DNA from 2 places in the Pantoea sp. ABR1s genome. Region 1 is predicted to be linked to the other one. Evidence: riboswitches for the same ligand, from Rfam matches in the RefSeq annotation. Region 1 holds a riboswitch; the other holds the start of a gene.
What was found. A riboswitch is a leader RNA that binds a small molecule or an ion and turns the genes downstream of it on or off. The one in region 1 is predicted to bind thiamine pyrophosphate.

Region 1 (7,412 bases):
CGTGAGGTTATTCAGTGTCAGCATGGCGGCCTGGTAATTTTTCCATCAGGGTGAACAGCAACAAACAGAGCAGCAGCAGCAGCAGCGCGGTCACTGCACCGTCAGCACCGCGATAGGCACCGATCTGTTGATAAAGGTAGAACGGCAGGGTGCGGAAATCGGCAGTACCAAATAGCGCCACCACGCCAAAATCACCGATCGACAGCACGCAGGCAAAGGCCAGCGCCTGGGCCAGCGGACGTTTCAGCGCCCGCAGTTCAATCAGCCGCAGCCGGTTCCAGCCGTGGATATCCAGCGAATCACAGAGTCTGCCGTAACGCTCCGCGACGTCACGCATCGGGTTCTCCAGCACTTTCAGCGCATAGGGAATGGCGATCAGCGCATTGGTGAAGATCACCAGCCCGTCCGCCGACGCCGGCAGACCAATGGTGGCGTTAAACAGCAGGAAAAAGCCGGTGGCGAGCACGATGCCTGGCATCGCCAGAATCAGCATGCCGCTGGTGTCGATAAGGGTTGCCGCCGCCGGGCGCTGACGCAGGCGCAGCTCGCGGCTGCTCCACAGCAGCATCATGGTCAGCACCACACAGAGCAGACCGGCGCCGGTGGCGATGCGCAGTGAGGTAAACGTCGCCTGCCAGAGTGCAGGCTGCGCCAGCGCGCCGCGCAGTCCGCCGTGCAGACCATCGATGATAACCGCCGCCAGCGGGGGCAGCAGCAGGATCAGCGCCAGCAGGATCAGCAGCGCATCAACCAGCTGCGCCCCGCGCGAATCCTGCGGATCGCGCCAGCCGTTCAGCTGGCTGGTTCCGGCGGGAATGGCCTTGCTGAAGCGCTGACTGAGCAGCACCAGCGTCACGCAGCAGCCAAGCTGGATCAGCGCCAGCAGTGCTGCGCGCCCCGGATCGTAGTCATAACTCAGCGCCTGGAAAATCGCCAGCTCGATGGTCGTCGCCTGCGGGCCGCCGCCCAGTGAGAGCACGGTAGCAAAGCTGGCGAAACAGAGCATGAAGATCAGCGCGCCGGTCGGCAGCAGCTGACGCCGCAGCCATGGCCACTCCAGCAGACGAAAATGGTGCCAGCCGCGCAGGTCGAGCTGTGCCGCCAGCTGACGCTGTTCCGCCGGAATGCTCTCCAGCGCCTGCAGCATCAGGCGGGTCGCCAGCGGCAGGTTAAAGAAGACGTGCGCCAGCAAAATGCCCGACAGACCGTAGGGAGAGAAGTGGTAATCAATCCCTGCCAGCTGGCACAGCTGCGCCAGCCAGCCGACACGACCATAGACGGTGAGCAGACCAAATACCGCCACCAGCACCGGCAGCACCAGGGTCATGGCGCACAGACGCAGCAGCAGCTGACGGCCAGGGAAACGGCGTCGATAGAGCGCGCGCGCCAGCGGCACCGCTGGCAGCAGCGACAACAGCGCGGAGAGCAGCGCCTGACCAAAAGAGAAGGCGATAACGTGATGCAGGTAATCATCCTGCAGCACGCTGCGCCAGTCATTCTCTGGCGCGGCGCTCCAGAGTGCACCGAAGGCCAGCAGCGCCACGCTGATTAACAGCAGCGTGGCGAGCGAACCGGGGATAAGCCAGCGCGGCATCAGCGGCTGACGGCGCGTTGCCACTGGCTGATCCAGCCTGAACGCTGGCTGGCAACCTCTTCCGGCGAGAACTGCAGAGCGGTGGCGGGCACAGTGAGTGCGCTAAAACCGGCAGGCAGTGGCGTGTCGATTACCGGGTACATCCAGTTACCGGTGGGAATCGTGCGCTGGAAGTCGGGTGACACCATAAACTTCATAAACTGCTGTGCCAGCGCCGGCTGCTTGCTGCTGGCTAACTGCGCGGCAACTTCAACCTGCAGATAGTGGCCCTCTGCAAACGGCGCGGCGGCATAGTTCTCTTTTTTCTCTTCGATGATGTGGTAAGCCGGTGAGGTGGTGTAGCTTAGCACCAGATCGCCTTCGCCCTTGAGGAACAGGCCATAGGCTTCACTCCAGCCTTTGGTCACCGTCACGGTTTTCTGCGCCAGCTTCTGCCACGCCTGCGGTGCCTGATCGCCATAGACTTTCTGCATCCACAACAGCAGGCCTAAGCCGGGGGTGCTGGTACGGGGATCTTCGTAGATCACCCGCCACTTCTCCGGGCTGTCGACCAGCTCTTTCAGGCTTTTTGGCGGATTCTTCAGCCGGGTTTTGTCATAGACAAACGCGAAGTAGCCATAATCAAACGGCACGAAGGTGGTGTTGTGCCAGCCGCCGGGCAGTTTTAATGTCGAGGTATCGACCTGACTTTCGGCAAACAGACCGGTTTTCTGCGCCGCCTGTACCAGATTGTTATCCAGCCCCAGTACCAGATCGGCTTTGCTGCTTTTTCCTTCCATGCGCACGCGGTTCAGCAGCGACACGCCATCTTCCAGCGTGACGAATTTCAGCTCGCAGTTGCACTGCGCCTCGAAGGCTTTTTTAACCGCCGGGCCAGGGCCCCAGTCAGCGGAGAAGGAGTCGTAGGTGTAGACCGTGAGAACCGGCTTAGCCGCCAGAACGGGGGCGGAGAGTAACAGCAGCACCGGCAGAACTTTGTTTAACACTTTGCGCTCCTTCAGGAGAATAGGGGATGAGTCGCAAAGGATCTGAGCACAGAGGCCTCCCAAATCCCTACGTCGGTATTAACCGAATCAGGTTCGACGGGTATCTCTCAGCTGCTTGCTGGTGGCAGGCGGCACCCCGTTGAGAACGTCACATTCTAGTCATTTCAGCGCCGGGGCGAAAGCCTCACAGCGCGGGTGGCGCGAACCAGGCGGATTTAAAATCAAACCAGCCCAGCGTATTCATCCGAACGCCGCGCATGCTGCGCTGACCTTCAAGCAGCAGCCAGTGGTGAAACAGCGGATGCAGACCCGCTTCTTCGACTAACTGTTTACTCCATTCGGCCAGCGGCAGCGTTTTCTCGCGCCAGCGGGCCGCATCGCTGTGCCAGTCGATCGGCAGACAGTGATGCAGCAACGGGATCTCATAAAGCTGCGCAAACAGAGAGTAAGTCAGCGGCAGGGTAAAGTTCACGCTGCCAAGCCAGATATCACTTTCCGCTTCGCCCTGATACCAGCTTTCGTAGCTGATCTCGCGGGTCTCCAGCGTGACGCCATGCTCTGCCAATAGCGGACGCAGCGCGTTAGCGATGCCTTCATGCTCCACGTGCTGGCTGTACCAGGTCAGCGTCAGGTGGGTTAAGCCAGGCGGTTTTTCCACTGGCGTCAGGTCGCGCCGATGATGCCAGCGTGGCAGCAGGCCATACGCCGGAAACCAGTAGCGCTGGTAGCCGACACCGGCGTGATTGAGCAGGGCGATAGGATTAAACAGGTAGCTGACCCAGCGCCGGACCGCCTCGTTGCGTCCCTGTTCTGAACGCTGGTCGAACAGCAGATAGTAGCAGCCCTCTTCAAGGCGGCTCTCCTCCTGAATCTCATCGGCTCCGTCGCCCTGCAGACGGACACCGGCATAGACCAGCTCATCGCTGATGTCGGGCAGTACCCAGATAGAGACATCATCAATCAGCGCGCGAAAACCAAAATAGTCATCAAACGCTTCGATCTTCAGCTGACTCTCCTGATTGCGGATCACCCGGTAAGGACCGGTGCCAACGGGCTGGCGGGCAAAATCGTGCAGCGTCGGCCATTCGCGCGGCAGGATCATCGCACTGACGCTGCCCAGCAGCCAGGGTAATCCCTCGTCGGGCTGGCTTAAGCGGATATCCAGCGTCCAGGGCGCGGGCGAGTCGATCTGCTCAATATGGGAAAAGAGCGGATGGGGGCGCTGACGCTCCAGCGTGGCCAGCACATCCTCCATCTCCAGTTCTCTGCCGTGATGAAAGCGAATCGCCGGACGCAGAAAAAAGCGCCAGTGAAGCGGGGAAGTCTGCTGCCAGTGGTGCGCAATATCGGGCTCGATTTCCCCATTTTCCTCATTTATCCGCGTCAGGCCGTTGAAAATCTGTCGCGCAATATGGGTTTCGGAGCGCCGCAGCGGCGAACCGGGCAGCAGATTGAGCAGCGGACGATAGTAGAGCACCCGCAGGATATGCTTGCCCTGACGGAAACTGCGCCCCAGATGCGCGGCGATCATCTGCCGTACCTGATTTTTATCGCCCACCAGCTGGACCAGCTGATCGATGCGATCCTGCTCCAGCAAATCCTCGGCACGTTGCTGCTGCAGGGCCAGTCCGGTATAGCAGAAGGTAAGCTGTGAACGCTTGCCGCGTCCGGCTTCCGCCTGCCAGATTAGCCAGCCCGCGGCCTGCATCCGGTTGAGCAGATTGCGCATATGGCGGCGCGAGCAGTGCAGCAGGTCAGCCAGTTCGCTAAGGGTAATCTCCTGCGTTTGCCCCTGACAGCTCTGCCACAGGCGAATGAACTGCTGCTTCAGACGTGATGAGGACATAAAAGAGGAACTCCCGATGAAAAGCGCTCTGTTTTTCTTGCCCTATTTTAAGAGCAAACTTTGCGTTATGGGAAGAGCGGGAGGCATTCAGTTCTGAATGGCGTTCGACCCTGACTTCGCTGTTCAGCGGAGTGCTTTTCTGAGTAGGGTGCATTTACACCGCCAGCAGATGATCTCTGCTGGCTTTTTTCATGTTGCGCGGTATCGTCTACCCTTCTTTTTTCCCCTCTGTTTGTTCTGTAAGGGATTTCGGTATGAAATCGCTGTTAACGCGGCAGCGCCGCATCAATCCGGTTTACCTCGCTTTTATGGTCGCCTCGTTCATGCTGGGCATCGCGGGCGCACTGCAGGCGCCGACGCTCAGCCTGTTTCTGACGCGCGAGGTGCAGGCGCGGCCCTTTTGGGTCGGACTGTTTTTCACCATCAATGCGGTGGCCGGTATCGTGGTGAGCATGCTGGTGGCAAAGCGCTCTGACAGCGTCGGCGATCGTCGTCATATCATTCTCTTCTGCTGCCTGATGGCGCTGGTCAATGCGCTACTGTTTGCCTTTACCCGCCACTATCTGACCTTACTGACGCTGGGCGTGCTGCTGTCAGCGCTGGCCAGCGTCTCAATGCCTCAGCTGTTTGCGCTGGCGCGGGAATATGCCGATCAGTCGGCGCGTGAAGCGGTGATGTTCAGTTCGGTGATGCGTGCGCAGCTGTCGCTGGCGTGGGTGATTGGGCCGCCGCTCTCCTTCGCGCTGGCGCTGAACTACGGCTTTGTGACGCTATTTATGGTGGCCGCCGCGCTGTTTCTGATCTGTATCCTGCTGATCTGGTTCACCGTGCCGTCGGTGCCACGTTCGCAGCCCCTGATGCAAAGCGGCGGGCTGCCGCTAAGTGGCTGGCGCGATCGGGATGTGCGTTTACTGTTCCTGGCCTCAGTCGCGATGTGGACCTGCAACACTATGTATATCATCGATATGCCGCTCTATATCAGCACCACGCTGGGGCTGCCTGAGAAGCTGGCCGGTCTGCTGATGGGAACGGCTGCGGGGCTGGAGATCCCGGTGATGCTGCTGGCCGGACATTACGCACGGCGTATCGGCAAGCGCCGGTTAATGCTGATCGCGGTGGCGGCTGGCGTACTGTTTTATCTGGGGCTGGTGCTGTTCAATTCCCGCACGTCGCTGATGGTGTTGCAGCTGTTTAACGCGGTGTTTGTCGGGATTATTGCTGGCATAGGGATGCTGTGGTTTCAGGATCTGATGCCAGGACGGCCTGGTGCAGCGACCACCATGTTCACCAACTCGATCTCGACCGGCATGATTCTGGCTGGTGTTATTCAGGGCACGCTCAGTGAGCGACTGGGACATGAGGCGGTTTACTGGCTGGCATTCGGGCTGGCTATAGTGGCGCTGGTGATGTCGGCGCGGGTGCGCGACGTATAAAGAAGAAGGGCGACCCGATGTCGTAATGCCAGTCAGTTAAGCGACAGGTGATAACGCAGTCTGGTGCCGCTCAGGGGCTGGCGGTCCTCGCGCCGCTGCGCGGTTCCTTCACTTCATTCGCCTGCCTGACGGACCGTCGGGGATGGCACATCCTGTGCCGCCCCGCCTTTCGCCCGCGTCCTGCGGGCTCTCCTGGCAGACTCATTCTGTTCAGCGCTGCGGATTGCCTGCTCCTGATCGCCACCAGTCTGCTCTTAAGCTTCTGGTGCGTGCTGTTAAAAAGGGCACGAGAGTGGAGGCCAGCGCGCCTCTGCTGCTGAAAGGGCTATCCGCAGCGCTGAGGCGTGACGGTGGGCCAGAAGTCCACGCCGGGAAGCGTGGACAGGTCGGGGCCGGCCAGGGAGGGCCGATCCCCGAACGGTTCGTCGGCACGACGTCAAAGCCGAAGGTACCGCGTGAGCGGCGCGAGGACGGCCCGGCAGCAGCAGAGGTGCGCTGGCCCGCACTGCGGCTTGCTCGGCCAGAAAAAAGGCTGCCACGTTTGACCGTGACAGCCTTTACAAATCTAATCTTAACTGATCAGCATTACGACCCGATGTCGCCCTGATTTTACTCAATTAGCGCAGGAAGGCGGGCTGATTCTGCTCATACTGCGAAATGGAGGCTTCGTGCTGCAGCGTCAGGCCGATGCTGTCCAGGCCGTTAATCATGCAGTGGCGGCGGAAGCTGTCGAGCTCGAACGAATAGACTTTATCGCCAGCGGTGACCGTCTGCGCTTCCAGGTCTACCGTAAAGCTGATGCCGGGCTGGTCCGCAACCAGTCTGAACAGCTCATCCACTTCCTCTTCGCTTAACTTCACCGGCAGCAGCTGGTTGTTGAAGCTGTTGCCATAAAAGATATCCGCGAAGCTCGGCGCAATCACCACGTGAAAACCAAAATCGGTCAGTGCCCAGGGCGCATGCTCACGTGAAGAGCCGCAGCCAAAGTTTTCACGCGCCAGCAAGATGCTGGTGCCTTTGAACTCAGGCTTGTTCAGCACAAAGCCGGGCGTTGGCACGGTGCCCGCGTCATCTTCAAAGCGCCAGTCGTGGAACAGATGCTGTCCAAAACCGGTGCGGGTGACCTTCTGCAAAAACTGCTTAGGAATGATCGCGTCGGTATCGACGTTCGCGGCATCCAGCGGCGCAACAATGCCGGTGTGCTGAGTAAATTTATTCGCCATGACTTAAGCTCCTGTCGTCAGTTCACGGATGTCGGCAAAGTGGCCGGTTACGGCAGCCGCCGCGGCCATCGCCGGGCTGACCAGATGAGTACGTCCACCACGGCCCTGACGGCCTTCAAAGTTACGGTTGCTGGTTGACGCGCAACGCTCGCCCGGATTCAGGCGGTCATTGTTCATCGCCAGACACATTGAGCAGCCTGGCAGACGCCATTCAAAGCCCGCTTCCAGGAAGATTTTGTCCAGACCTTCCGCTTCGGCCTGCGCTTTCACCGGGCCGGAACCCGGCACCACCATGGCGACCACGCCAGGCGCCACTTTACGGCCTTTGGC
Region 2 (7,412 bases), on a different replicon from region 1:
TCTATTCGGGTCGCTACACGGCTGATAAAGCGCAGCATGTGCTGGAAAAAGGCTGGGGCGACCTGTTTGGTTTTGGCCGCTCATTTATCGCTAATCCCGATCTGCCCGCGCGGATTAAATCAGGATATCCGCTGAATGAGGTCGATCACGCCTCCCTGTATGGCGGCACTGAGAAAGGCTATACTGACTATCCATTTTATCCATCCTGATATTCTGTGAGGCGGCATGTCCCCCGAAAATGCCCTGAAGTTACTGTCCAACCCGACCAGAGTGGCAGTGCTGAAGTGGCTTAAAAATCCTGACGAAGCGTTTGCGGGCTATACCCAGCTCTATCCCTTCGATCAGTATGGCGTCTGTGCCAGCCTCATACAGGACAAGGCGGGCTTATCACAGCCCGCCACCTCGTTATGCCTGAAAGCACTTCACAATGCGGGGCTGGTTGAAGCCAGCAAAGTCGGGAAATGGACTTACTATCGCCGCGCCGAACCGCGCATTCGTGAAATAACCGATGCGGTAACCCAATCGCTGCAGGCGCTTTAAAAGCGACGGCGTACAGGGTAATGTAGATGTCAGCGCCATCCTTCTGAGGGTGACTTCACCGAACGCATTAACTCAGGGTCAGAAAATGTTTATGTCAGTTCTGTCTTTCACAACCGTCACCACCACCGCCTCTGGCGGCGGCGTGAGCGACTCTGTGACAGGCACCTGACACAACTGATTCTCACTCCCCGCCGAACCGGACGGGGAGCTGTTCTCCGTTCTTAAAACTGAATGGAGACACGTCATGGTTACATCTGTAAGTGCACTTTTAATTATCGACATGCAGCAGGGCCTTTTTAATGGTCCCGAGGCTCCCTTCGCCGCAAATTCGATCTTGTCGAACATCTCACTTCTGATTACTAAAGCCCGGGCTTCTGCCGTCCCCCTCTTTTTCGCACGACATATCGGCCCGGATGATTCCCCTTTTAACGAGCAAAGCCCGCTGACGCGCCTGATCCCGGAATTGCAGGCTAACCCGCAGAGTGATGTCGTCTTCACCAAAAGATATCCCAGCTGTTTCAGGGATACTGGCCTGCAGCTTCAGCTGAAGCAAAAGGGCATTAAGCAACTGGTGATTGCGGGGATGAAAACGGAGTTCTGCGTTGATACTACCTGTCGGGCAGCCCCGGAGCTGGGTTTTAACGTCGTACTGATTTCCGATGCGCACACCACCGTCGATAATCCCCACCTCTCTGCGGAGAAGATTATTGCGCATCACAACCAGACGCTGGCGGGCCCCTTTGTGACGCTGGCAACCGCAACTGACTGGCATTTCGGTTCTGCCGGTTAAGTCCGATTTTCTGACCCGGTTCCATGCAGTCTGCTTGACGAAGCTGTCTGCTTAACTTACAACTAAACCCGTCAGGGGAGTCTCGCCAGAGAGACTGAGAGGCTAATAGCGCACCGCGCGGCTTAGCGACCCTTAGAACCTGACCCAGTTGATACTGGCGTAGGAAGACGGGTATCTCATCAGATACTTGCCGCAGGGGCGCATTCGCAACGTTCCTGCCTTTTCCCTCTGTATCACGGGTCTTCGTTAACTGATAACGAGGCCAAATTGAAAAATCTCATCCTGAATCTTTCTTTTCCTGTCCGGTGGATACCATGAGCCGCTGGTCGGTGCTCGGCAGCGGCGTTGCCGGGCTTTGTGTCGCCACGCTGCTGCTGGAGCGGGGAGAAACGGTCGAAGTTATTACTCAGCCTGACTGCCGTGCGGCCTCGCACTGGGCGGGCGGCATGCTCGCGCCCTGGTGTGAAGCAGAAAGCGCACCGCCACAGGTGATCGAATGGGGCCAGCACGCGGCCAGCTGGTGGGCGAAACGCGTTGATGGCGTGGAACAGCAGGGCACGCTGGTGGTTGCTCCGCCGCGTGACAGCCGCGAACTGACGCGCTTCGCCAGCATGACGCAGCAGCATCAGTGGGTCTCTCCCGGTGACATTGAACCCGCACTGGAAAACCGCTTTGCCCGCGGCCTGTTTTTCGCCGCAGAGGCGCATCTCGAACCGCGCCGCGCCTTGCAGCAACTGCGCGAAAAACTGCAACAGGCTGGCGTCCTCTTTCACAGCGGTAAACCCGGCGGCAAAATCATCGACTGCCGTGGCATCCACGCCTCCGATCGGCAGCCAGCCCTGCGCGCCGTGCGGGGCGAAATGGTGATCCTGCACACATCCGACGTACAACTCTCCCGTCCTGTCCGGCTGCTGCACCCGCGCTTTCCCTGCTATCTGGTGCCGCGTGCCGGAGGCCACTTCATGCTGGGTGCCACTATGGTGGAAAGCCACGACAGCAGCCCGATCAGCGCCCGGGCGATGATGGAATTGCTCAGCGCCGCTTACAGCCTGCATCCGGCACTGGCCGAAGCGCGGATCGTGGAGAGCGGCACCGGTCTGCGTCCTGCTTACCGGCAGAACCTGCCGGAAGTCCGCTACGAAAATGGGCGTTTCTCACTTAACGGCCTCTACCGCCACGGCTTTTTGCTGGCCCCGATCATGGCTGAAAAACTTATGCTGCAACTGACTCAGGAGATGACTCATGCGCGTTGAACTGAATGGACGCACGATTGAAACCAGCGCAACGACGCTGGCGGAGCTTATGGCGGAGCAGGAGATCGATCCGCGGACCGTCGCCACCGCGCTGAACGGGGAGTTTGTACCGCGTAGCCGCTATGCCGGCCAGCAACTTGAGGCGGGCAACCAGCTCGAAATCCTGTCACCGATGCAGGGAGGTTAACCATGTTCTATCAATTTACTCCGCAATCCCGATTTCTGCTCGGCACGGCCGGTTATCCGTCACCGGACATTCTGCATCAGGCGATCAACGCGTCAGGCGCGGAGATTATTACCGTCAGCCTGCGACGGGAAGGCAGTGAAGGCGGCGCTTTCCGCACGCTGCTGCAACAGCTCAACAAACGTATTCTGCCGAATACGGCAGGCTGCCACACGGTGAAAGAGGCGGTGACGACGGCGCAGATGGCGCGTGAACTGTTCGACACACCGTGGATCAAGCTGGAGGTGATTGGCCATGCCGACACGCTGCAGCCCGATCCTTTTGCGCTGGTTGAAGCCGCGCGGATTCTCTGCGCTGACGGGTTCCAGGTGTTTCCCTACACTACGGAAGATCTGATTGTCGGCGAAAAATTGCTGGAAGCGGGCTGTGAAGTGCTGATGCCCTGGGGCGCGCCGATCGGCTCCGGCCAGGGGCTGCGTAATATCGAGGGACTGCGCGCTATGCGTGCGTGGTTTAAAGATGTGCCGCTGATTATTGATGCGGGCATTGGCGCGCCTGGCCAGGCGGCTCAGGCAATGGAGATGGGTTTCGATGGCGTGCTGCTCAACACGGCGGTGGCAAAAGCGCGCGATCCGGTGCGTATGGCGGGAGCCTTTGCTGCTGCAATCCACGGCGGACACGAGGCGTTTCAGGCGGGATTGATGGAGCAGCGCGACATGGCGTCTGCTTCTACGCCTATTTTTGGTCTGGCACAATTCAGTTAAGGAGCAGCGATGGAGCGTTATCAGCGACAGACGATGTTGCCTGAGATTGGTGAAGCGGGGCAGCAGCGGCTGAGCAGGGCAAGGGTGCTGGTGGTGGGGGCGGGCGGGCTTAGTGCAACGCTGCTGCCGTTACTGGCAGGCGCGGGTGTGGGATTTATCCGTCTTTACGATGGCGATCGGGTTGAACTGCACAACCTCCACCGGCAGACGCTGTTTGGCGTCGCCGATGTTGGTCAGTCCAAAGCAATCTGCGCTCAGCGTGCGCTGGCGCAGCGCAATCCTGACTGTCGCGTTGAGGCGCATCCACACGCGCTAAGCGCCAGTCAACTGCCGCAGGCGCTGGAGGGAATCGATCTGGTGGTGGATGCGGCGGATAACTTCGCTATTACTTATCAGCTCTCCGATGTCTGTTATCCGGCAGGCCTGCCGCTGATCTGCGCTTCGGTGCTGGGACGCAAAGGCTATGTTGGCGGATTCTGTGGCGGTGCGCCTGGCTATCGCGCGCTGTTCCCGCAGCTGCCCACGGCCTCGGGTAACTGCAATACGGCAGGCGTAATGGGACCGGCGGTAGCGACGCTGGGCGCAATGCAGGCACAGATGGCGCTGAGCGTATTGTTAAAACTGACGCCATCACCGCTCGGCTGCATGATCCACTGTGACTTTGTTGACTGGCATATCAGGCAGTTTCGTTTTGATGACGCACCTGAACCTGACGCGCCCGGCACGCCCTTTATCGATCGGGCCATGCTGATGGAGGATGATTGCATAGTGGAGTTGCGCAGCCTGGAAGAGGCACCGGTCAGTGTGGCCGAGCGGGTGGTGCGAATTCTGCCGCAGCAGATAGCGGCCTGGCAACCGCCGGTCAATCAGCGTGTGGTACTGGTGTGTGCCAGTGGCATGCGCGCAGCCCAGGCGGCTGATAACCTTGCCGCGCGGGGGATTGCGCGGCTTGCGCTGATGGCGGCAAACACGCTGTAACGTGCCGGTTTAGACTACCTCGACCAGCTGGAACGTCTCGAAGATCAGCTCCATTTCGCTGTGAAAATAGCCAGCGCGCTCGAAGTAGCGCTGATGTTCCTGACGCCAGTGGTCGAGGCTCAGATCGCCTTCACCCTCCAGCATCGCCATCTCTGGCGTGACGCGATCAAAGCGCGTCAGGAACAAGCCGGTAGTGCGGATCACGCAGACGGGCTGCTGTTCGCCGTTGAGAACAATGCTGTAACCGCCCGGTTGAGGCAATGCTTCCTGATCCTGCCAGCTCCGCAACGACCCGCAGGTGGCCACTTTCTTACCGGCAATAATCAGCGTTGCGAGCTCGCTGGCTAATTCCGGGGAGTCACCAAATGCATCTGTGAAGGCACCCGGATATTTGTCCTGCAGTTGTTGCAGCGTCATCGTCATCAGCAAATCCTCAATGAATTAGGCGTGCTGGCCCGGCGTAACGTCAGGTTATCGCCATGCAGGCCAGCGGTGCCGTTAAAATGAACAACAGTAGCGGCTTTATTCCCACCGTCTGCTGCTGATAGCGGTACAGCTTAACCGGCCTCCACATGGGAAAACAGGCTTAATTATCAGGATATTGAGTTTGCGCGTGAGTGGGGTCGCAAAGGAGAGACTCAGTCTGGCGCGGCCAGGCACAGCCGCGCACTAAGATTAACGAATCAGAAAGCTTGCCCAGTGCGCTATATCGTCACCGCTGCTGATTTCGGGCTGTACCAGACCGTTAACCATAAAGGTTGGTGAAACGTGAATGCCGTTCTGACGGGCATACTTGCAGTGCCATTTAATGGCGTTCTGCAGGTCGGGCTGATCAAACGCGGCGCTGGCATTCACGCCGCTGTAATCTTTAAGGCGGGCGAGGATCTGATTCGGCGTGGCATCGCGGTTCGGACCGGTACAGTGATCGGTGAACTCAAACTCTTCACGATGATCGGCCACCGCCTGCATCACCTTTTTCGCGGCCTCTTTACTTTCGCAGGCGGCGGCAAGGATATAGCGCACTATCAGCCCGGAATAGAGGTGCCACGGCTGTGATTGCAGACGGATCTTCAGGGTGATGTTCTCTTCACCCGCGTGCGCCAGTAACGCGTCGAATTTATTGAAGGCGCGCACCGAAAAAGGACAGGTGGGTTCCAGAAAGACTTCAAATATCTCAGGGCCGTGGCCCCATACCAGTACATCAGCGTGCTGACTCATCGACAACTCCTTGAACATTAACGAGACGGGAAACCTGTTTACCCTGGCAAATCCCTCTGACATCAGCCAGTTAAGAATCAGCTGCAATTGTTACAAAAAACAGCAATCAGCTGATGAGTCGCGTGTAATACGCGACAGGCAGGTCCATTAGTCGTTAGAATTGCCAACTTTGGCATTTTCAACTGCTGGCACGGCGTAGCCGCCCACGAACAGCTATAGTTGTCAGCAGTGTGCAATCTTTTGCAGGATGCAGCCATTTAAGCTGTTTCACTGCTGTTTGTTTGCCCGGAGCTGATAAGCGTTAGAAGAGGTTAATTTTGCATACCGATCTCACCTGGAAAACTCTCCATCACGTCATCAATCAGACGATCTCTGACATGCTTGACGAGCAGCAGACCATTGATGTGTTATCACTGCGCGCCCGCCTGCATGAACTGGCTGAAAAAGAGGAGGATGAGGTCATGCTGCTCTGTTACTGGCAGGCCAGCAAAATTCTGATGCGATTACCCACGACCGTCACAGCCAGTCAGTTAATGACCGCGGCACGCCACGCTTTTCGTACCCCGCTGAATCACGATCTGCTTTAAAGGCTGCGTCCTACACAAATATCAGGATGGTCCTCACTCAAGCTTCAACAGCGTGTTCCCTTATTTTTCTCCTGAACACTGTTTTCCCCAATCTCTGTTAAAATTGAACCTCTGCGCCACTTTGCAGGATGCATGTTCGGGAGAAACTATGTTGTGGATTTGGAATGCCCTGATTGTTCTGGTCACTGTTATCGGAATGGAGATAACGGCTGCACTGGCGCACAGATACATTATGCATGGCTGGGGTTGGGGCTGGCATCTGTCACATCATGAACCGCATAAAGGCTGGTTTGAGGTTAACGACCTCTATGCCGTAGTATTTGCCGCTCTGTCGATTTTGCTCATTTATCTGGGCAGAACGGGTGTCTGGCCCTTGCAGTGGATCGGCGCGGGTATGACGCTCTACGGCCTGCTCTATTTTATTGTGCATGACGGCCTGGTGCATCAGCGCTGGCCATTCCGCTATGTTCCGCGCCGGGGTTATTTACGCAGGCTTTATATGGCGCACCGCATGCATCATGCGGTACGAGGCAAAGAGGGCTGTGTCTCGTTTGGCTTTCTTTACGCGCCGCCGCTGTCAAAACTGCAGGCGACGCTGCGAGAACGTCATGGCGTTAAACGGGGCGCTGCCAGAGATCAGCGGAGCGTGGAGCGTGACGCGCCACCCGGGAAGTAACCGCCTGACCCGATGCCGCCACCAGCAGTGCCAGTTTCTCTGGCGTGCTGGTGGACTGGCGTTGCTCCCACGCCTGTGAACCCGCCTGAACCACCTTCATACCGATTTTACGATAGACCTGCTGCGCGGTAGCAATCGCCCACGCTGAACGCAGCGGTAAACCCGGCAGGCCAGCCGACGCCGATCGATAATAGGGCTCCGCTGTTTCCACCAGCCGACGGGCGACGCGGCTGAGTGCCTGGCGATTTTGCGGTTCGGCCAGATTCTCTCGGGTCAGCCCCTCTTCAGCCAGCCACGCAGCGGGCAGATAGCAGCGTCCCGCTTCAGCATCTTCAACGATATCGCGCGCAATATTGGTCAGCTGAAACGCCAGACCGAGATCGCAGGCGCGATCCAGCGTGGCGTTGTCGCGTACGCCCATA

Region 2: linked by a shared signal. The riboswitch ahead of ACXKZD_RS22995 (FAD-dependent oxidoreductase) and the one ahead of thiB (thiamine ABC transporter substrate binding subunit) in region 1 are both predicted to bind thiamine pyrophosphate.

What each region holds. Positions count from the first base shown of each region.
Region 1 covers NZ_CM173823.1:3,404,306-3,411,717, reverse strand. The annotation lists gene thiQ (thiamine ABC transporter ATP-binding protein ThiQ) at 1-24, opposite strand, end outside; gene thiP (thiamine/thiamine pyrophosphate ABC transporter permease ThiP) at 8-1,618, opposite strand; gene thiB (thiamine ABC transporter substrate binding subunit) at 1,594-2,580, opposite strand; TPP riboswitch at 2,627-2,729, opposite strand; gene sgrR (HTH-type transcriptional regulator SgrR) at 2,765-4,426, opposite strand; gene ACXKZD_RS16140 (MFS transporter) at 4,681-5,859, shown strand; gene leuD (3-isopropylmalate dehydratase small subunit) at 6,477-7,082, opposite strand; gene leuC (3-isopropylmalate dehydratase large subunit) at 7,086-7,412, opposite strand, start outside.
Region 2 covers NZ_JBSZSY010000004.1:387,335-394,746, reverse strand. The annotation lists gene ACXKZD_RS23010 (alkene reductase) at 1-209, shown strand, start outside; gene ACXKZD_RS23005 (ArsR/SmtB family transcription factor) at 226-540, shown strand; gene ACXKZD_RS23000 (cysteine hydrolase family protein) at 785-1,330, shown strand; TPP riboswitch at 1,394-1,513, shown strand; gene ACXKZD_RS22995 (FAD-dependent oxidoreductase) at 1,645-2,583, shown strand; gene thiS (sulfur carrier protein ThiS) at 2,573-2,770, shown strand; gene ACXKZD_RS22985 (thiazole synthase) at 2,773-3,531, shown strand; gene ACXKZD_RS22980 (HesA/MoeB/ThiF family protein) at 3,541-4,509, shown strand; gene ACXKZD_RS22975 (ASCH domain-containing protein) at 4,519-4,932, opposite strand; gene ACXKZD_RS22970 (DsbA family protein) at 5,185-5,727, opposite strand; gene ACXKZD_RS22965 (hypothetical protein) at 6,045-6,314, shown strand; gene ACXKZD_RS22960 (sterol desaturase family protein) at 6,463-6,990, shown strand; gene crtB (15-cis-phytoene synthase CrtB) at 6,929-7,412, opposite strand, start outside.